3 regions of the Paenibacillus sp. 01T424 genome follow, and region 3 is predicted to be linked to each of the others. Evidence: riboswitches for the same ligand, from Rfam matches in the RefSeq annotation. Region 3 holds a riboswitch; each other region holds the start of a gene.

Region 1 (7,396 bases), on a different contig from region 3:
TTGCAGGCGATGAGCTTGACGAGGCAGGTTTTCTTGTCAACTTCGCCATAATTAAAAGGTTGATTCATGATCGTTTTGACCATTCTTTGCTTAATGACGACAACGAGCACTTTAGCAATGTGTTGCCCGATCGTTTTCCTACGACTGAAGTGGTAGCACGAACGATTAGCGACATCGTTCAGCGCCATTTGGATGGTACTGTAAATCGTCCGCAATGCGTTCAAGTCTTTTTGCGTGAAACGCCGACGAGCTATTGTATTTATCGTCCGAAGCGGGAGGCGGTCTAACGATGCCATCCAATAAACGAATTCCTGTAATGGAAATATTCGGCCCTACGGTCCAAGGAGAAGGTATGGTAATTGGCCGGAAAACGATGTTTGTTCGTACTGCTGGCTGCGATTACAGCTGCTCTTGGTGCGATTCGGCATTTACTTGGGACGGCAGCGGCAAAGAAGATATTCGCATGCTGACAGCATTTGAAATGATAGAGCAATTAAAAGAAATAGGTGGAAATGCGTTTGAGCATGTGACGATTTCCGGTGGCAATCCCGCACTGCTCCCGCAGCTGGGTGAATTTGTTGATGAGCTCCATAAACAAAACATCAGCGTTGCACTGGAGACACAAGGGAGTCGTTGGCAGGACTGGTTTTGGTCGATTGATGAGCTCACTTTGTCGCCTAAGCCGCCGAGCTCTGGCATGAAGACAGACTGGTCGAAGCTCGATGAAATCGTGTCCAACCTGAATCGGAAATCAACTAGTTTTTGCTTAAAAACAGTCGTTTTCGACGAGGATGATCTAGAGTACGCGACATACGTTCACCTCAGGTATCCAATGGTTCCATTTTATTTGCAGGCAGGCAATGGAAACTTGCAGGAAACAGAGCCGCAGCTCATGCTTCCTTATTTATTGGAGCGTTATGAATGGCTGATCGAGAAGGTTATGCCGAATCAGGATTTAAAGCGGGTGCACGTTCTGCCGCAGCTTCATACCTGGGTATGGGGCAATAAGAAAGGCGTTTAATTCAAAACAGCTGAGAGAGGTGGAAACGAGCATGGAAGGAAGAAGCAAAGAGGAGCTGAGCGGTGTGACGCTGCTAGGCAATCAAGGAACACAATATTTGTTTAACTATGCACCGGAAATTTTGGAGGCCTTTGATAATAAGCATCCAAATCGCGATTATTTCGTGAAATTCAATTGTCCGGAATTTACGAGTCTTTGCCCAATGACGGGACAGCCGGATTTTGCAACCATTTATATATCATATATTCCAGGTGACAAAATGGTAGAGAGCAAGTCGCTTAAGCTGTATTTGTTCAGCTTCCGCAATCACGGTGATTTCCACGAGGATTGCATGAACATTATCATGAATGATTTAATTGCGCTGATGAGTCCAAGATATATAGAAGTTTGGGGCAAATTCACACCTCGTGGCGGCATATCCATCGATCCGTATTGCAATTATGGCCAGCCTGGCACAAAATATGAGCAAATGGCTGAGCATCGTCTCATGAATCATGATTTGTACCCAGAGAAAGTGGATAATCGTTAATTTAGAATTGCAGCTCAAATTAGTAAAAGAGATACATTTATGATAGATTTTTCTGAATTGCCCGACTAAGGTCTAGGTGAATTTCATGCCTGAAGTCCATTTCAATTATTCTATTAAAGTCTATACTTAGTTTAGAGTTATTAGAGAATAGGTGGACAAACGATGATTAAAAATGCGATTTGTATGTCTGTACTGCTTTGCACCATAGCATCTGCATTAACGAACTTTGGAGTATCTCCCGTTCGAGCGCTTGCAGCTCCAAGCGCGTCACAAGCTGAATATATTAGTATAGATAATATGATTGAGCCCTTCTTGTTGCAGCCAAAGCAGGATGAAAAGGCATGAAGGCTGTTTTAACACAAGCCTAAACTTGCATGAAAGCATGACTAATTAGTAAACGCCGCGACCTATATGGAAGCGGCGTTTGCTGTTTCTAATAGAATACAATCAGCTCAAGCGCTGTCTGTCCCTATAAGCAAAATGATTGGTTGGGCCATGACCGCTCCCAATCCCCAGCTTATCTTCAATAGCGGCTTGAATGAAGGCTTTGGCAGTTCTTATAGCTTCAAGTACAGGTTTGCCTTGAGCAATTTCTGCAGCAATCGCAGCGGAGAAAGTGCATCCAGTGCCGTGAGTATGCTTAGTGTCGATACGTTTGCTTTCCAAATATACAAATTGTTCTCCATCGTAGATGAGATCAACGAGCGGTTCGCTGCTTGAACCGTGGCCGCCCTTAATGACAACATAGCGGGAGCCCATCTGATGCAATATTCGGGCCGCTTCCTCTCGATCGCTTAACGTCCGGATCGGGATTCTTGCGATAAGCTCAGCTTCTGGAATGTTAGGAGTCGTTATAAGCGCGAGCGGCAGCAAATACGTAATCAGTGTCTGAATAGCTTCTTGCTGAAGCAGAGATGAGCCGCCTTTCGCCACCATGACAGGATCAATGATGAGATTATGCCAGTTATATTGCTTTACTTTCATTGCAACGATCTTTATAATCTCTGCGCTGAACAGCATGCCTGTCTTAACTGCGGATGGCTCCAGATCCTCGCCGATCGAATCGAGCTGGCAGCTAACAGCCTCAGCATCCAGCGGGTAGATGCCCTGAACGCCAAGCGTATTCTGCGCAGTCACTGCGGTAATAACCGACATGCCGTAGGTGCCGAGCTCTTGAAATGTTTTTAGATCAGCTTGAATACCTGCGCCGCCGCCGGAGTCCGAGCCTGCAATCGTAAGTGCTTGATATCTTCTCATCCGTGCATCTCCTTCGAAAGAGTAGAATTAATTTACAAGTTTGAAAAAGCATCCTCAGCCTTTATATTGTCTGGCAGCAAGTCGTTATCGACGAGCCAATCCCTAACATTAGACCAAGAAGCAGGCTCCTGATATCCAAATGATTGCTTCCCTGCATCCATGAGAGGCAGAAGAATGTCCAAGCTTTTTGTCTCGATTTCTTGATCGAGAGGGGAGGTCTGGTTCTCATGCTCAAATAAAATCGACAACGATTTTTGTTTATTTTCAGCTACAAATTGTTGACCCTCCGTAATGGCTGCGATGAAGCTTTTGAACAACGCCTGCTTCTCAGCTAGTCCTTGATCACTTGCTACAAGCACAAGCTCGTAATAATCCGGCACGCCAAAATCAGTTGGGTTTATCGCCGTCATGGGATGCCCTTCCTTGGCAAGCAGCAATTGCTCATGATTAATAAATCCACCGATGATCGCATCTACTTTGTTGGTTGCTATAGCCGGAATAAAGGAAAAACCAACGTCAATCATTTCCACATTTTGCGGGTCACCGCCGTCATGCTTAATCATGGTGCGCATCATTGCTTCATACAGAGGGATGGAGGAGAAGCCGACCTTTTTACCAACAAGTTCCTTGGGTGATTTGGCGCTTCCGCCTTCTGGTACCATTAGATGATTAAGTGGATGCCTGACGATTGCTGCAATGGATTTAACAGGAATTTCCTCGCCGCGAGCCATCAATACCTGTGGCTGGTAGCTGAGCGCCAAATCAACCTTGCCGGCAGCCACTAGCTTCAATGCATCATTCGTATCCGCGGGCATTTGAATGTTGACCTGTAAACCATGCTTCGCAAAATAACCGTTTGTTTGAGCCGCATAGAGGAAGGAATGCACCGCATTTGGATACCAGTCGAGCATAATGCTAATAGTCTGAGGATTCTGTTTTGCCGTAGTGTCCTCGGGTTTGTTTTCAGTTGGGACAGCGTTGCTGCTGCACCCGTTAAGTACGAGCAGCAGAGAAGCAAGCATCGGAATAATCCATTTCATTTTTGCTTTGATGATCATGTATTGAACCTCTTTCTCTTTAGTATTGATTTCTCCAATAGGACAATGGCAGCAAATAATAAGATGCCAATGAGGGATAGCAGAAAAACGGATGCAAACATGGAGTCGGCGTTCAAATTGCTGGACATTCGGCGGCTATAGTAGCCTAGGCCTTCACTGCCTCCAAGCCATTCACCGATGGTGGCGCCTACAACGCAATAAACGATCGATAACTTAAGCCCTGAGAAGAAGGACGGTAGGGCGATGGGGACTTGTATTTTTCTGAAAATACCCCAGCGCGTTGCTCCCATTGTGAGCAGCAGCTCTTCATATTCGCTACCGCTTTTCTTAAGCCCGTCATAGGTGCTCACAACGATAGGGAAAAAAGCAGTCAAAAAAACAACAGCGACCTTGCTCCAAATCGTATAGCCAAACCACATAATGAAAATTGGAGACAGAGCGATAAGCGGGATGGTCTGACTGATGACGACAAACGGGTACAGCGCCTTCTCCAGTATTCGGAAAGTGTGCATGCCTGCTGCGAGCGTAGTCCCAATAATAATCGACAATAGAAAACCGAGGGACACTTCTTTAAGCGTAGCCAGCAGATGGTTGCCAAGCAGCAGATGGCCATCTTCGATTAATGCCTGAGCTATTGAGCTAGGTGACGGCAGTATGTAGGGTGGAACCAATCCGAGCTGTGCGACCGCTTGCCAAACGAGCAGTAAGCTAATGAGCAGCAGTATGAATAGTCCGTAATGGCTCAGCCACTGGTTAATTAGAGGTTTGCGCATGCAGTCTTCGCTCCAAATCTTGCCGCAGCTTGATGAAGTCGGGTTCGTAATTTTGCTCATAGTGTCTTGGTCTCGGCAAAGGAACGACTATTTCCTGTATCCCTTGCGCCTCGTTAGCTGCACTTGGCAATAAATAAATGCGGTCGCTCAGCAATATCGCTTCCTCAAGATCATGTGTGATAAAGAGTACTGTTTTTCCAAGGTCGCTCCACAGCTCTAGCAGCCACTTATGCATACCGCGTTTGGTCATGGCGTCAAGCGCGCCAAACGGTTCGTCCAGCAGCAGCAGCTCTTGTCCGGTTACTAGTGTGCGCAGAAAAGCTGCCCGCTGTCGCATGCCGCCTGACAACTCGTCAGGGTAAGCTTGTTCATAGCCTGCCAGTCCGAAGCGCTCTAGCAGCTCCAAGATTTGGATCGTGTTATAATGGGGATTGCTGCGTGTCATCTCAAGTGGAAGCAGACAATTGCCGAGTATTGTTCTCCATGGCAGAAGAAGATCCTTTTGCGGCATATAAGCAATCTTGCCGAGACGATTGGGGGCAGGCTTGCCATACAGCCTAATTTCACCTTGGCTAGGCTGAAGCAATCCGGCCATGAGCTTAAAGAGCGTGCTTTTGCCTGAGCCGCTAGCACCGATGATAGAGACAAACTCACCTGAGTAGGCTTGAAGCGAAAGATTAGACAGTATAGATGTTTCAGCAAGCATGTCGTAGGTGTAGCTTACTTGGTGAAGTGAGATTATAGCTGTAATACGCATCCCTCCGTAAACAAATAAAGACCCACCCATTTCCGAGGGGAAATGAGCGGGTCTAACGATCACACAAGGCTTGCGCGCATGAATGAATGCTTTGCTGCTCCACTTCCCTCCGCTGGAATGATCCAGATCAGGTTCCAAGGGTCCGGAGCAGTTGCTCCATCTCAGCCGGTAGGCTCCCCTAGTGAAATAAATAGGTTTATATGCAATTTGTATTTTTTCTACTATAGCATACACTGGATAGATGTAAACCATAATTATCCGAAAAGGCGTTGGACAAATGAAAAATTTACTCGTAACGGGCTACCGAGCGCATGAGCTTAATATTTTTAGCCAGAAGCATGAGGGCATTGTTTATATAAAAAAAGCGCTGACAGGCAAGTTGGTTCCGCTTATAGAAGATGGGCTTGAGTGGGTGATTACCCCGGGGCAATATGGCGTGGATTTGTGGGCGTGCGAGGTCGTGATTGCGCTGAAGGAAATTTATCCTCATTTGAGACTTTCAATTATTTCGGCATACAGCAATCCGGAAGAGAAATGGAAGGATGATAAAAAGGAGTTTTATCAGCAGGTTTTAAAAGGGGTCGATTATTATGCTTCGGTCAGCAACCAGCCGTATAATGGCATTTGGCAGTTTACGGCTAGGGACGAGCTGCTGTTTCGGAAAACGGACGGTATTCTGCTCGTTTATGATGAGGATGCAGGCGAGGGCAGCCCCAAGTTTTTTAAAGAAAAAGCGTTAAAGAAACAGCAGGTTGAGGGTTATGGTTAYTTCAGCATAAGCTCGGAGGACATTCAGAGCATCGCGGATGACGACAACCTGTATTCGGAAAATTAACGATGCATGGCAGTTGAGTAAGAGGAGTTTATTTCATGCTGGCAGGCAGAGACCTGTCAGCTTTTTTTATGCGCAAAGCTGACAGTTTGTATTTTCGAGATTATTGTGTTTGACAAATAATAGGTGGCGTATTATTATCTGATTAGATAAACATCTAATTAGATGAAAGTTAAATTTGTTTGGTGGAGGAAGAGGTGGCGAACGGTGCAATTAGATAAGGTGGTAGCCTATCATAAGGCATTATCCGATCCGACGAGAATTAAATTGTTGATTATGCTGGCTGAAGGTGAGCTTAACGGACAGGTGCTCGCAGAGAAATTAGGCGTGACGCCTGCTACGATTACGCATCATGCAACCAAATTAAGAGAGGCCAGCTTAATTAATGAACGCAGAGAGAAAAATGCGATTTATTTTTCGTTGAACCATTATTTTATTAAGAGCAACGCTAATGCGGCGGCGGAGCTCATTTACCGGAATGCAGGTGCAGAGAAGGGAGTGGACAACATGGAGGATAGCAATAAGAAACTGAAGGATTCAGTCATCCGCAACTTTTTTACAGCTGAGGGTAAGCTGAAGCATATGCCGGCTCAGCATAAGAAAAAATTGATCGTGCTTCAGCTTATGGTTTCTCATTTGACGAGAGGGAAACAGTATACAGAGAAGGAAATTAACGAATTTATCAAAGGTTATCATGATGACTTCGCGACCATTCGCAGAGAGTTCATTATGCATCAATTAATGTTTAGAGAAAATGATATTTACGAATTGAATCCGCAAGAAATATGGGCGAAGTGGGAGATTCTTTCGTAAGCGGAAGTTGTTTTTGATAATAACGGACATCAGATGCCTTATTTGCTTTATTTCTCTCCTATTGGCCGTGGTTGCGGACATGAAGGCCGTTATTTGGCTCTAATCGTTATAAAAGGCTGCGATTTCTGCCAAATAACGGACTCTATGTCCGTTAGAAGTAAATATGAACTCATCGAGCGGTGATTGTGCTTACGCGTCATAAAGGAAAAGTAATTTTTTTATCGAATTTTTTTAATCATAAGAAATGGAAATAAGCAGGACCTGGGGGCTTGGGAGATGGGGAAGGCTGATGGGATTTACAATCAATTGGTAGCAGATATTTTTGAACATGGTAATTGGGACAAAGATCAAGCTGT
Region 2 (5,404 bases), on a different contig from region 3:
GTAGGGATCGGCTCATTGTCAGCGCTTGTAAGTTTATATGTCGGCTTCAAGCTCGTCGGTGTTATCGGTGTATTCATCGGACCGCTTGTCGTGATCATCTATATGGCAGCTCGAAGAGCTGGACTATTCCAAATGAAATTCAAGCTATAGCCTTGGAAAAGCCGTGCCAAAGCCGTTGCTAGATACGTATGATACTGCAAAAAAAGCAGATCATGCAGGAGGCATACGAATAAATGGCACCTATTAAAGTTGCAATTGTAACACCAGGCTCCTTCCCGATTCCATCATCAGGAAGCAGCTCGGTTGAGCGGGTGGTAGAGAAATTTGCCCCGCTGCTTAAGCCTTACGCGGAACCTCGTATATTTGGAAGACTGAGCAAGCGATTGCCTCGTCAAGGACAATTTAACGGTGTTGTTTGTGAACGGTTTGCAGCGGGCAATAAGCAGCGATATATTCAAGAGGTAGGACATGRGGTTCACCGTTTTTCTCCTCAGGTCATCGACGTCGAGAATCGTCCCCAATTTGTGCTAACGATGAAGCGATTGAATCCAGGCAAACGAGTCTGGCTTTATTTGCATTCCTCCACCTTTATTTCACCCTCCTATATTTCTTCTGCAAACTTGCATAAGTGCTTGCAGGCAGCAGATAGAATCATCGTAAATAGCGAGTTTCTAAGGCGAATTGTAGTGTCGAAAGCGCCAGAGGTCGCTTCGAAGCTGCGAGTCATTTATCCTGGGGTAGATACGGCAAGGTTTCCTTCACAATATTCCTCCGAAGGAGCCGCCAAACGGGAGAGTTTAAGGCAAAAGAGAGGATTGCATGGTAAAAAAGTGGTGCTTTTTATGGGGAGGCTTATTCCGCTTAAGGGCGTTCATCATCTTCTCAATATCGTGCCGCAGCTTGCCAAAAGCCACCCAGAGCTCGTCGTTATCATCGTAGGGAGCCCATTTTATGGCTCGCATCGCAAAACGGCTTATGCGCGCAAGCTTGAACAGCTTGGACGCAAATGTCCGGGTCATGTTCGTTTTGTGCCCTACGTGCCGCATTCGGAAGTGCCCAGCTGGATGCTCGTTGCTGATGTAGCGGTCGTGCCATCTGGACAGAGGGAGGCATTTGGGCTCGTTAATGTCGAGGCGATGTCCTGCGGCGTTCCGGTAGTCGCAACACGTGCAGGCGGAATGAAAGAAATTATCCGCAATGGTGAAACGGGCTATTTGGTCAATCAGCTTCATATCGAGCGAGAGCTGCGAGAAAAGCTGCATCTGCTGCTTCGCGATAAACAGCTCAGGCAGAAGCTGGGGCGCCGCAGCCGCGAGCGTGTGGAGCAGACATTTACATGGCGCCACACCGCTGATCGATGGGTAAGGCTGCTGAAGGAAAGCGGACTGTAGCAGGCTGTGTTTTTCCGCGGTTTGGAAAATAGAGGGTTGACACCCTTCTTTACTAAACGGTATAGTCAAACAAGGAAATCCACTAGGGGCGCCGTAATGGCTGAGATAAAGCGAATCGCTTTGGTCCCTTTGAACCTGATCTGGGTTATGCCAGCGTAGGAAAGTGGGATTGTGCGTTTATGCTTTGCGCGTGAAAGCTCTGCCGGAATCTGCTGAAGCCTCAGCTTATGCGGCATGACTTTATCTGCTTAGGGGGAACCCTTGCAAGATAACACTCGCATGACGACACTCTTCGACCGCTCCTTTGCTGGAGCGGTTTTTTTGTTTGGCGCCAGTGAATCGATAAAGCTTTGTGGCCGCCATGCACGCTCCAGCAATTGCAGCTCTTGTAGCAGCCTAGCTACTTGTATAGCAGCGGTGTTTTAAACTTTCTCATATGCTTGCGTATGCCTCCAGGAGGAATTCTATTATTCCATTAGGAGGTTTTTGTTATGTCTATTTTTTCTACTCCGCTTCCGGGCAGCCGCAAGGTGTACGTCGAGGGCTCAAAGGGAAACATCCGTGTTCCGATGAGAGAAATTGCACTTGAAGCTAGTACTGGCAGAAATGGTGAAGAGCTGCCGAATGAACCTGTACGAGTCTATGATGCAAGTGGTCCTTATACCGATGAAACGTATGAGGCAGATGTTCGGCGTGGTTTGCCCGGTATTCGCAGCGAATGGATCTTGCAGCGTGGTGATGTAGAGCCCTATGAGGGCAGGGAAATCAAACCGGAGGATAATGGATTTATTTCGGCTGAAAAAGCAGAGCAGCGAGGCGCGGAACGATTCCCAGGGTTAACGAGGAAACCGCTTCGTGCCAAAACAGGGCAAAATGTTACGCAGCTTCATTACGCCCGCAAAGGGATCATTACATCTGAGATGGAATACATCGCTATTCGCGAAGGGATGAGTGCAGAATTTGTACGTAGCGAGATTGCAGCCGGCCGTGCCATTATTCCGACTAACATCAACCATCCTGAAAGTGAGCCGATGATTATTGGGCGGCAGTTTCACGTTAAAATCAATGCTAATATCGGCAACTCTGCTGTAGCTTCTTCGATTGAAGAGGAAGTGGAGAAGATGACTTGGGCGACGCGCTGGGGAGCCGATACGATTATGGATTTGTCCACGGGGAAAAACATCCATACGACGCGGGAGTGGATCGTGCGGAATTCACCAGTTCCAGTTGGCACAGTGCCCATTTATCAGGCGCTGGAGAAAGTGAACGGCAAAGCAGAAGACCTTTGCTGGGAAGTATTCCGCGATACGCTTATTGAACAAGCCGAGCAGGGCGTCGACTATTTTACGATTCATGCAGGTGTGCTGCTCCGCTACATACCACTTACGGCAAAGCGCGTTACGGGCATTGTCTCGCGAGGCGGATCAATTATGGCAGCATGGTGCCTGGCACACCATAAGGAGAATTTCCTATATACGCATTTTGAAGACATTTGTGAAATTATGAAAGCATACGACGTATCATTCTCGCTCGGTGACGGCCTGAGACCCGGTTCTATAGCAGATGCCAATGACGCTGCTCAGTTTGCTGAGCTGGATACATTGGGTGAGCTAACGAAGATCGCATGGAAACATGATGTACAAGTGATGATTGAAGGCCCTGGCCATGTGCCTATGCATTTGATCAAAGAAAATATGGATCGTCAGCTAGAGGTGTGCGATGAAGCGCCTTTCTATACATTAGGACCGCTAACGACCGATATCGCGCCAGGCTATGATCATATTACTTCGGCAATTGGTGCTGCAATGATTGGATGGTTCGGCACGGCAATGCTTTGTTATGTAACACCGAAGGAGCACCTTGGCCTTCCGAATAAGGAGGATGTGAAGGAAGGCGTTATTACGTACAAAATCGCAGCGCATGCGGCTGACTTGGCGAAAGGGCACCGTGGAGCGAAGCTGCGTGATGATGCATTGTCCAAAGCGCGATTCGAGTTTCGTTGGCGGGATCAATTCCATCTATCGCTTGATCCAGAGCGTGCGATGGCTTACCACGATGAGACGCTTCCAGCTGATGCTGCGAAATCCGCTCATTTCTGCTCCATGTGCGGGCCGAAGTTTTGCAGCATGCGAATCACCCAAGATATAAGAGAGTATGCCGCGCAAAACGATATGGAAACAACGGAAGCCATTGAAGCGGGAATGAAGGAAAAATCAGATGCATTCAAGGCGGCAGGGAGCAAGATTTATGGTTGATTCTGTTCTTGATGCTTTTGCAGATCGTTATTCGAGGCAAACGAGATTTGCATTCATTGGAGAGGCAGGCCAGCGCAAGCTGGCCGATGCCTCGGTGCTTATCGTCGGTGTTGGCGCATTAGGCGCTTCGCTTGCGCAGCATATGGTAAGAGCCGGTGTCGGGGAAGTTAGGCTGGTAGACAGGGACTTTGTTGAGCCGAGCAACTTGCAGCGCCAAATGCTTTTTGACGAGGCGGACGCTCTGGCAGTGATGCCCAAAGCAGTGGCCGCTGCTAATCGGCTTCGCCAAATTAACAGCAGTGTAAACATTATGGCGACAGTAGCGGATGTGAATGCACAGAACATCGGATTTCTCGCCGGAGGAGTCCATATCGTCCTTGATGGGACGGATAATGCAGCGACAAGGCTGCTGGTCAGCGACCAATGCTTTAGACAGCGAATCCCATTTGTTTATGGCGGAGTGGCTGGGGCGCAGGGCATGCAGGCAACATTAATTCCTGGAGAGACAGCTTGCTTGCGCTGCTTAATCGGAGCAGATGATATGGAGCAGGAGGCCGATACTTGCGATACGGTGGGCGTACTCGCTCCGGCGGTTGAATGGATTGCATCTATGCAAGCAGCTGAGGCGATAAAATGGCTAACTGGCAATGATTCGGCGCTGCGTAAAACGTGGTTGAGCATTGATCTATGGTCATTCCGAATGCGGGAATCGGAGCTTCCGGCATTCAGTACCGAGTGCCCATTCTGTGCTCAAACGCCTGATGTAGCAACTGACGGCATGCTTTGTTTTGAAGCTGATAGAGCGGAAGATACTCAAATAAGCTCTACCGTATTATGCGGTAGGGATACGGTGCAGGTGACGTTAGGCAAGCCGGTTGATTTAAAAGAGGTAGAGCAAACTTTGCGAGCGCTTGGCTGCACGCTCACCGTGAATCGGTATTTAGTGAAAGCGATGATCTCAAGCGGAGAGCAGCTGATTCTCTTCCCAGATGGACGGGTGCTTGTGCAAGGCACAGCGGATGCGGAGAATGCAATTAATCTCGTTAAAACGTTCTTATGAAATGGAAATAAATGATTTTTTTGATGAAAGGTTGTGTTTGAGAATGAGTAGACAAGGCTGGCGGAACTTCAAGCTCTACGCCATTACAGCGAAATCTAATCACCCTGGCAGATCAGTCGTTGAAGTGATGGAGCAGGCGCTGATTGGCGGAGCTCAAATGGTTCAGCTTCGCAATAAAACGGGGACGAGGGAAGAGGTACTTGAAGAGGCCAAAGCCCTTCGAATACTAACGCGAAAATATAAAGTGCCTCTTATCATTAATGATTATCCTGATCTTGTTCTTGAGACGGATGCTGACGGTGTTCATTTAGGTCAGGATGATATGCCAATTGCCAAAGCAAGAGAATGGCTTGGTGCTGACCGCATAATTGGCATATCCACGCATAACCTGCAGCAAGCACTAGCTGCTGAACAGGAGGGAGCCGATTATATCGGCGTTGGGCCAGTGTATCCTACCGAAACAAAGCCGGGCCGTACGGCTGTTACTACAAGTTATGTCAGGGAAGCAGCGCATCATATATCGATACCGTTCGTGGCTATTGGCGGGATCACACTTGAAAATGTTGATGAAGTGCTAGCGTCGGGGGCAACACGGATATGTGCAGTTTCAGCAATTGTTGGCCATAACGATCCGGCTGGTGTTTGTCAGGCTTTCTTAAAGAAAATCGAAGCCCACCGTTCTGAATATGTTCCTCCCT
Region 3 (7,396 bases):
CGCAGCAAACCGATCCAGCAGCTGCAGGTATGGATTCTCATCAAAAACGATATTTCCCCCAGCTTGCTGCGCTTCTGTTCGCGTATAATACGGCAGCCCTACTTCGCCAATTGCAAACCGTTCCCCTGCTTCATGACGCAAACGAATCCAATCGAATAGCTCATCAAGCTCCTTATCGGCTGGTATGGGCTGTTCTGGGTGGAAACCATAAGCAGGGTGCACACGCCCTGCGTAACGCAGGGCAATGTCACGGTTCACAATAGACGATTCCAAATGCATAGATACGGCAATCACAGCTGCTACACCTTCTGCGAACGCACGCTCTAGAAGCTCATCACGCTGCTCTGCTTCATACAAATCAATATGAATATGCGCGTCTATGCATGTGCCTTCCTGCTGAGGAGATTCCGAGTACAATTGCCCTTCGCGCGGATCATTGCTTGTTTGTATCGCCATCTATACGTTTCCTTCCTTCGCACCCGTCTTAAGCAGATCATAAATGCGCTGCTTCATCGCATAAAACCGTGGGTCTGTCCATAAAGACTCATGACGCGGACGCTCGAATGGCACTTGAAATTCCTCCAGCACCACTGCCGGCGATGGTGACAGCACAATAATCCGATCCGATAGAAACAAAGCCTCTTCAATACTATGGGTAACGAGCAGCACCGATCTTCGATTCAGCTCCCAGATCGACATAAGCCACTGCTGCATTTGCTGCCGCGTCAAGGCGTCCAGTGCGCCAAACGGTTCATCCAGCAGCATGAGATTCTGCGGAGCAAGCAGTGCCCGGAGGAAAGAAACCCGCTGCTGCATTCCTCCAGAGAGCACATGCGGATAAGAATCCGCATATTCCTGCAGCCCGATTCGCTCGAGCCATTCCTTTGTCCTCGCCTTCGCGAGTTTTTTATCAACGCCAGAGATCGTAAGAGACAACTCTATATTGCCGGCAACGGTTTGCCATGGAAGCAGCGACGATTGCTGCGGCATATAGGAAATATGTCCGCGTTCGCCCGTCGTTTGCTTGCCATCGATCCAAATTTCGCCTTCCGTAGGACGTTCCAAACCGCCGATAATTTGAAACAAGGTTGTTTTACCGCTGCCGGACGGCCCTACAATCGATACGAACTCCCCATCTGCTATTGAAATGGATAACCCGCCAAGCACTTCTTTGCTCATCTGTCCTTTGCCAAACTTCATTCGAATATTTTGCGTTTGAAGCGTCACTGAATGATGCTCAGCACGATTGACCACTGTCAGCTCACCTCTTTCTCAGGGCGCCAACGTATGACAAGACGCTCCGCTAACGTTACTAAACCAAATAAAGTCAAGCTCAGCGCAACGATGATGGCAACTGCCGCAAATACACGATCTGGCATAAAACCTTTGGACGAAATAAGCATAAATGAGCCAAGACCCTTGTTTGTACCAAGCCATTCGGCAACAACCGCACTTAACACACTATATGAAGCCGCAATCTTCAAGCCGGAAAATAAATGAACAATCGCATGAGGAAGCTCTAGTTTCCAAAACAGCTGCCATTTGCGAATACCGATCATTTGCAAATAGTTGCGAAGCTGTGCATCGGTATTCATAAGCCCGCTCAGCATGGCAACCGTGATGGGGAAAAAACATACCATGATGACCAGCAGCGCCTTTGGCAGCATGCCATAGCCTAGCAGCATCGTCAAAATTGGAGCAATCGCTATGATGGGTACGTTTTGCGACAGCACGAGCAGTGGATATACCGCCGATCGAACGCCAGGAATTAAATGCAGCAAAGCGGCGAGCATTAAGCCCAACGCCGATCCTCCCACAAATCCGAGCAGCATGATTTTCACCGTCGCTCCCGTATGCATCATTAACCTTGGCCAAATTTGGATGGCCTCTTGTACAATTGAAATTGGTGATGGAAACTCCCATTGTTGAAATAATCCAAGCCATGCAGCTGCCTGCCAGCAGACGAGCAGCACGATCAGTAGGGCTGCTGGCTGCCATATTTTCGACCAAATCGATTTCTTATTGCCCATCTGGATATTTCTCCAGCAGCCTGCCCATGGAAGCGCCGTTTGCCGGATTGTAGTAAATTTTAATTTGTGAAATAACGGACGGGCAGCCCATCTCCGCCATCGCCTCGCTCATCGACTGCACGACGCTGAGCAGATGGCTCAGCTCACCCTCCATCGTCGTTTCAAGCGGTGCTACACGATAAGGAACACCTGCCGCTTTAATGATTTCAATTGCACGATCCACGTAAGGAATAACACTTTCGCCGCCTGGCGTTGTCGGTAATATTTGAATACTTACTAATGCGTTTGCCATTTGATTTCCTTCTTTCTCATCGTTGTAAGTGAGAGCGGGCTTTCCCGCCCTCCGTATGTTCGAATAGCTTATTGTGGTAAAAATTCGTTCGTAAATGCATTCTCCGCTTCAAGCTCCTTCTCCAGCAGCTTGTGCTCAAACATCCATGCCGCATAGTTTTCCCATACGCTTAGCTTCTGTTCGCCCCAGCGCGGTGCGTCATCCTGATATTTCGAGCTTAACCATTTTTGGCTGGCGCGCACAAGCTCCGCATTCAAATCCGGCTCTGCTTTTATTAAAATTTCTGCTGCATCCTCCGCATTGCTGATCGCGTATTGGTAGCCTTTAGATACGGCAGCTGTAAACGCTTTGACTGTTTCCGGTTTATTCATAATCAAATCTTCGTTCGTCACGATTACCGGCGTATAATAATCCAGTTTGTCGCTGTAGTCTGTTAAATAAACCATATTGATCTTCTCGCCGCGCAGCTCTGCTTCCACGCCAGTCCATGCATAGTAAATCCATGCAAAGTCAATATCGCGTTTCACCGCCGTAAAGAAGTCGCTGTCGCCGATGCTCATGATGTTTACTTTGCTCACATCTGCGCCCTTCTCCTGCATAATCGATTGAATGACCGCCTCCTCAACAGGAGCGCCCCAGCCGCCATACGTTTTGCCTTCAAATTTCTCAGGTGAATCGATTCCCTTTGCAAGCGGTGAAGCAAAACCTGAGGTATTGTGCTGAATGACAGCGGCGATCGATACGAGCGGCACGCCTGCAATTCTCGCCATCGTGACAGACTCCTGATAACTTACGCCAAACTGCACATTGCCCGAAGCGACCATTTGATCGGCACCGCTTTGTCCTGGTTGAATAATTTCAACGTCCAGTCCTTGCTCCTTAAAAAAACCTTTATCTCTAGCTACATAAAGTCCGGTATGATTCGTATTTGGTGTCCAGTCGAGTACAACCTGCACCTTCTCTAGCGGCTTGTCCGCTGTTCCCTCTTGCTCTTTCGGCTGTTCGCCCTTGTTCCCAGCGCCACCGCCGCAGCCTGCCAGCGCCAATACGAACACAAGCATCGCGGCCACGATTTTCCACGACAAATGCCCTGTTTTTTTCTGATTCATGATGTTGTTCCCCTCTCCATGCTTCGATTCTTATAGGCGACGACTCCTCGTAGTATCCGGTTCCATGGCTGCATCATTCTAATCGCAACAAAAAAAAGCGTCCCCCTAATCCGGAGGACGCCATATCATTGGCTGTGCAGCTGTTTATACAGCAAATGCTTGATCAATTTGATCTCGCCTGCTTGCTAAACAGAGCTTCTGTCCCTACGCTGGCATTATCCAGATCAGGTTTAACGGGTCGGAATTGTATAGATAATCCCCTCTCAGCCGGCCTAACCAGCTCCCCGGAACATATTCGGTTTCGTCAATACCATTCATTGTATAGCAAAACCCGCATTTAATGCTAGTTTTTTTTGAAAATGATTATCATCAAGCCACGATACTCATCCTCTTACTATATACGGCAGCCAGAACGTGCAGCTCCTGCACCAGCTGTCATTGCCCTAAATCAACATGCTCATCCAGCCATTCAACCTTTGCTTCTTCAGCGGCCTTCGAACTTTCTAAGTCTGCCTTTCCTTTGGTCTCTGCTGCTGGAGCAAGGCGTCCATATACGAGCAAATAAGCGGCTGTCAGCTCTTTTGACATCTCTTCAGACGTTAGCTGCTCTAACAGATGGATGTATTCTAGCTGCTCCTGCGGTTTATTATCCGCACGTGTAATCTTCACATAGGTAAAACCGGCCTGCAAATAAAGCTGGCTAACTTGTTCTGCTGAGTACTGTGATGCCGCTTGATGCTGTGCTTGTGCATTAGCAGGATCTAAATATTGCCGAATATTGTTGAAATAATAGCGATTGGCAAAGCACCCGACTAGCCAGCCGCCAGGCTTTAGAAGACGAACTAGATTTTTCATGGCTTGCGGTGTCCCGTATGCATGAGCATCTCCGATTACGATGCCGTCAAGACCTTCAGCAGGCAGCCTCCAATCCTTCGGATCGTTCGAGCGGAATACGGTAATTCCCGAAGCTTCTGCTACTCTAGCCGCCAGCTCATTACGCTCAACTCCGTACCATATTGCGGATGGGAATTGCTTCTTCATATGCAAAATCGTAGCTCCGCACCCGCAGCCTATTTCCATAATCGAGCAATTCTCGCGTCTGTACTCATGCGATTCCCGCTCAATTACGGTGCTAAAATCCATTCTAATATACGTTGCATCACCAGGGTCAAAGCCCCATTTGGACATAAAAACAATGGCATTTTTTCTGAAATTTTGTACATATTGTTCTGGCTCTGAGCTAAAGGAGATGCTCCCGTAATGATGAATAAACGTATCGCCGCACAGCATCAGCTTATATCCCGCCAGCCGGAGCCGCAGGCTATAATCATCATCTTCAAAGTTGCCGATACCGAAGATCTCGTCGAGCGATCCCGTTTTCTCCCATGCTTCTCTCCGCAGCAAAAGGCAGTAGCCGACCAGCTTCACGCGCTCCTCCCATTTTGTTCTGTCAGGGTTGGCATGCAGTGCCGAAGCAAACAGCTCCATTTCATCTATCGTCGTATAGGTGACCGGGATCGTCGTCCAGTAGGAAGCCGAATTCGTAACGGGGCTGACCGCCCCGATTCGTTCATCACTAAATAAGCAGCGCTTGAGACCGTCAAGCCAGCTTGGCGTTACGATTGTATCGTTATTTAGCAGCATCAGAAGATCGCCCGAGGCCGCGGCCAATCCTTGGTTGCAGCCCTTAGGAAAGCCAGCATTGCAGCCATTGTCGATTACGATGATATCGCTCTCGCTTTTAGCCCATTTTACTGTATCATCCGTCGAACCATTATCTACAATAATCAGCTCATAGCTGCCTCTCTGCGTATGTCTCCGAATACTCTCCACACATTGCTTCGTGTATTCAAGCTTATTATAGGTAACGAGAATAATGCTTGTCATGCAGCTATTGGCATCGCTCACGCGTATCCTCCTCAAGCAAGCATAAACGGCTCACTTACCCATAAAATATGTCAGCCTATCCGCTTGGGTGAGCACTGTGCGCAACTTTCAATCATGCAGCCTTTTTGTATTTCTTGCGTATTCCAACGGCTAGCATAAGCAGCGGCAGCACAATTTGGAACAACGGCGCAATCTTCAGCGTAACATCAAGTCCAATCCAAATATGGGAAGTATTATTTGCTTCGATAAACGACGCCCCATAAATAATGAGACCAATGGGCAGCACACAATATCGGTAGGCAATACCAGTGATCATATTGAACATGAATACCGATGCCATGTATAGCGCAGTCATTTTGACATATAGACCGATGAACAGAAGCAAGGTTACAAGCACATCAAGCCTCTCCAATATATTAGCAAGCCTAATTAACTGCACAACCTCAAGCAGCGGCAGTGCTGTAAGCGAGGACAGCTCCGGCCCTAATACGCATAGCGTAATGATATTCATTAGAATTAGAAATAAGGATACGCCAATATAGGCCTTGTAAGTGACTGGCCCAATCCCTTTCTTCTCGCTCACGTGCTTCCAAAAAACGAAAAAAATAACCATTTGCCCAAATGGAAAAGATACTAAATCTGGAAAGGCCGCCTTCACGACAGGCCCAATCCCGTGTTCAAAAACGGGAAGCAAATGTGCTATTTTGGGCAACCTGGCAACAAACAGGAGCAAAATAATAAAAGCATAGCTGAGCGCTGCAATCGGAAATAGAAGCTGTACGACACGGACAAATACTTCCACTCCCTTGCTGACGGTATAAGCGGCGGCGCTGATAATCAGCAGCATAACAATCCATTTCGGCGTAAAGGTCAGCAGCGCCGTCATCGTAAGCTCTCCGACGTCCCGTACGTTGCGCATCGATTCATAAGCAAACCATAACGCGTGAAGTGTGCCTACAAAGCCGCCGATCCATTTTCCGAAGTGTATAACATAAAGCTCAGCAAGCTCCGAATTTGGGGAGCGCTTCTGCACCTGGACGTATATAACGATAAGCAGCAGACCAGCAATCGCAGCAAGCGTCATCGCCAGCCAAGCATCCTGCTTCGCCTGTATGCCGAGCTCGAACAAAGGGGTGCTGCCTATCAAAAAAACGATGATCAAAATCGAAAGCTGGTTTTTGCCAATCTGCTGCATAGGGTCTCCTTTCTGCTTATGTTATTGGTGGTTCTTTTCCTGCGCCTTCTTAAATCCACTTCCGCTAAGACCAGTTGAATTCAAATTCACCTTAACTTTCATCTTTACTTCGATGTTCGAAAACTGCTCCGACCAGCTGCCCGACGTTTTTAACCATTGCTTTGGATATTTATTGTGAATGATCGTTCCGAAGCCGATTACATCTGCTTTATGCTTACTAACAGCGCTCCAGCCTTTTTGCATAATTGCGGCAATCTCGTCCTCAATCCGTTTTTGTATCTTCTCTATTTCTTTCGGATTCATGAGATCACCCTCGCAATTGTACTCCATCAGCGTTCCAGTCGCCTTTACGTTCAAATCCATCAGCCAATTGCCATCTGAAGATTTAGGAGTCTGCGTTGTATCCGAATGTGTGATGCGAATAGATGAGTTTTTCGGCTCGTTCTTGTCCGCTGAGCATGCGAATGAAACCGTCGTTTTTTTTACTTGATTTGCAAGCCACATCACGCCTTGACTTTCTTCGTTGTTGATCCAGCCTACCAGCTTGTCACCTTCAATAAGGCCCAGTTCAAACAATCTGACCTTTGAAGGTGTACTGGTGTACGCAAGCTGCCCGGCATTGTCCACACTTTCTTTCGTACCGGACACAATTAATCCGGGTATGCCAGTAGCCCTTGTCGTTCCCAGCAAATCCAGCAGTACTTTATGAATGGTCATTTGACGGAAGGCTGAGCTGTTCATCTCTTCATTATTGATCATGCGCTGTATGGCTGCGCCTGGAATTTTCTCAAGCGGAATCAATTGTTCGAGCATCCGGCGCGCGCTTCCCTTTGACAAGAAAACGCTCACCGTCTCGCGGGAATCATGATTGCGCAAATAGGTG

What was found. A riboswitch is a leader RNA that binds a small molecule or an ion and turns the genes downstream of it on or off. The one in region 3 is predicted to bind thiamine pyrophosphate.
Region 1: another riboswitch for thiamine pyrophosphate. It lies ahead of AC1DPK_RS18855 (ABC transporter ATP-binding protein); the one in region 3 lies ahead of AC1DPK_RS20455 (ABC transporter substrate-binding protein).
Region 2: another riboswitch for thiamine pyrophosphate. It lies ahead of thiC (phosphomethylpyrimidine synthase ThiC); the one in region 3 lies ahead of AC1DPK_RS20455 (ABC transporter substrate-binding protein).

The regions. Positions count from the first base shown of each region.
Region 1 covers NZ_JBFTPZ010000025.1:31,155-38,550, reverse strand. The annotation lists gene queD (6-carboxytetrahydropterin synthase QueD) at 1-287, shown strand, start outside; gene queE (7-carboxy-7-deazaguanine synthase QueE) at 290-1,021, shown strand; gene queF (preQ(1) synthase) at 1,053-1,550, shown strand; gene AC1DPK_RS18875 (hypothetical protein) at 1,713-1,895, shown strand; gene thiD (bifunctional hydroxymethylpyrimidine kinase/phosphomethylpyrimidine kinase) at 1,998-2,807, opposite strand; gene AC1DPK_RS18865 (ABC transporter substrate-binding protein) at 2,840-3,865, opposite strand; gene AC1DPK_RS18860 (ABC transporter permease) at 3,862-4,638, opposite strand; gene AC1DPK_RS18855 (ABC transporter ATP-binding protein) at 4,619-5,395, opposite strand; TPP riboswitch at 5,483-5,585, opposite strand; gene AC1DPK_RS18850 (SLOG family protein) at 5,673-6,230, shown strand; gene AC1DPK_RS18845 (DUF2087 domain-containing protein) at 6,435-7,040, shown strand; gene thyA (thymidylate synthase) at 7,317-7,396, shown strand, end outside.
Region 2 covers NZ_JBFTPZ010000014.1:41,010-46,413, forward strand. The annotation lists gene ytvI (sporulation integral membrane protein YtvI) at 1-150, shown strand, start outside; gene AC1DPK_RS13240 (glycosyltransferase family 4 protein) at 234-1,391, shown strand; TPP riboswitch at 1,466-1,570, shown strand; gene thiC (phosphomethylpyrimidine synthase ThiC) at 1,883-3,646, shown strand; gene AC1DPK_RS13250 (ThiF family adenylyltransferase) at 3,639-4,706, shown strand; gene thiE (thiamine phosphate synthase) at 4,750-5,404, shown strand, end outside.
Region 3 covers NZ_JBFTPZ010000027.1:168,238-175,633, forward strand. The annotation lists gene AC1DPK_RS20435 (TatD family hydrolase) at 1-456, opposite strand, end outside; gene AC1DPK_RS20440 (ABC transporter ATP-binding protein) at 457-1,254, opposite strand; gene AC1DPK_RS20445 (ABC transporter permease) at 1,257-2,030, opposite strand; gene AC1DPK_RS20450 (thiamine-binding protein) at 2,020-2,322, opposite strand; gene AC1DPK_RS20455 (ABC transporter substrate-binding protein) at 2,391-3,431, opposite strand; TPP riboswitch at 3,616-3,728, opposite strand; gene AC1DPK_RS20460 (glycosyltransferase) at 3,867-5,339, opposite strand; gene AC1DPK_RS20465 (GerAB/ArcD/ProY family transporter) at 5,431-6,513, opposite strand; gene AC1DPK_RS20470 (Ger(x)C family spore germination protein) at 6,535-7,396, opposite strand, start outside.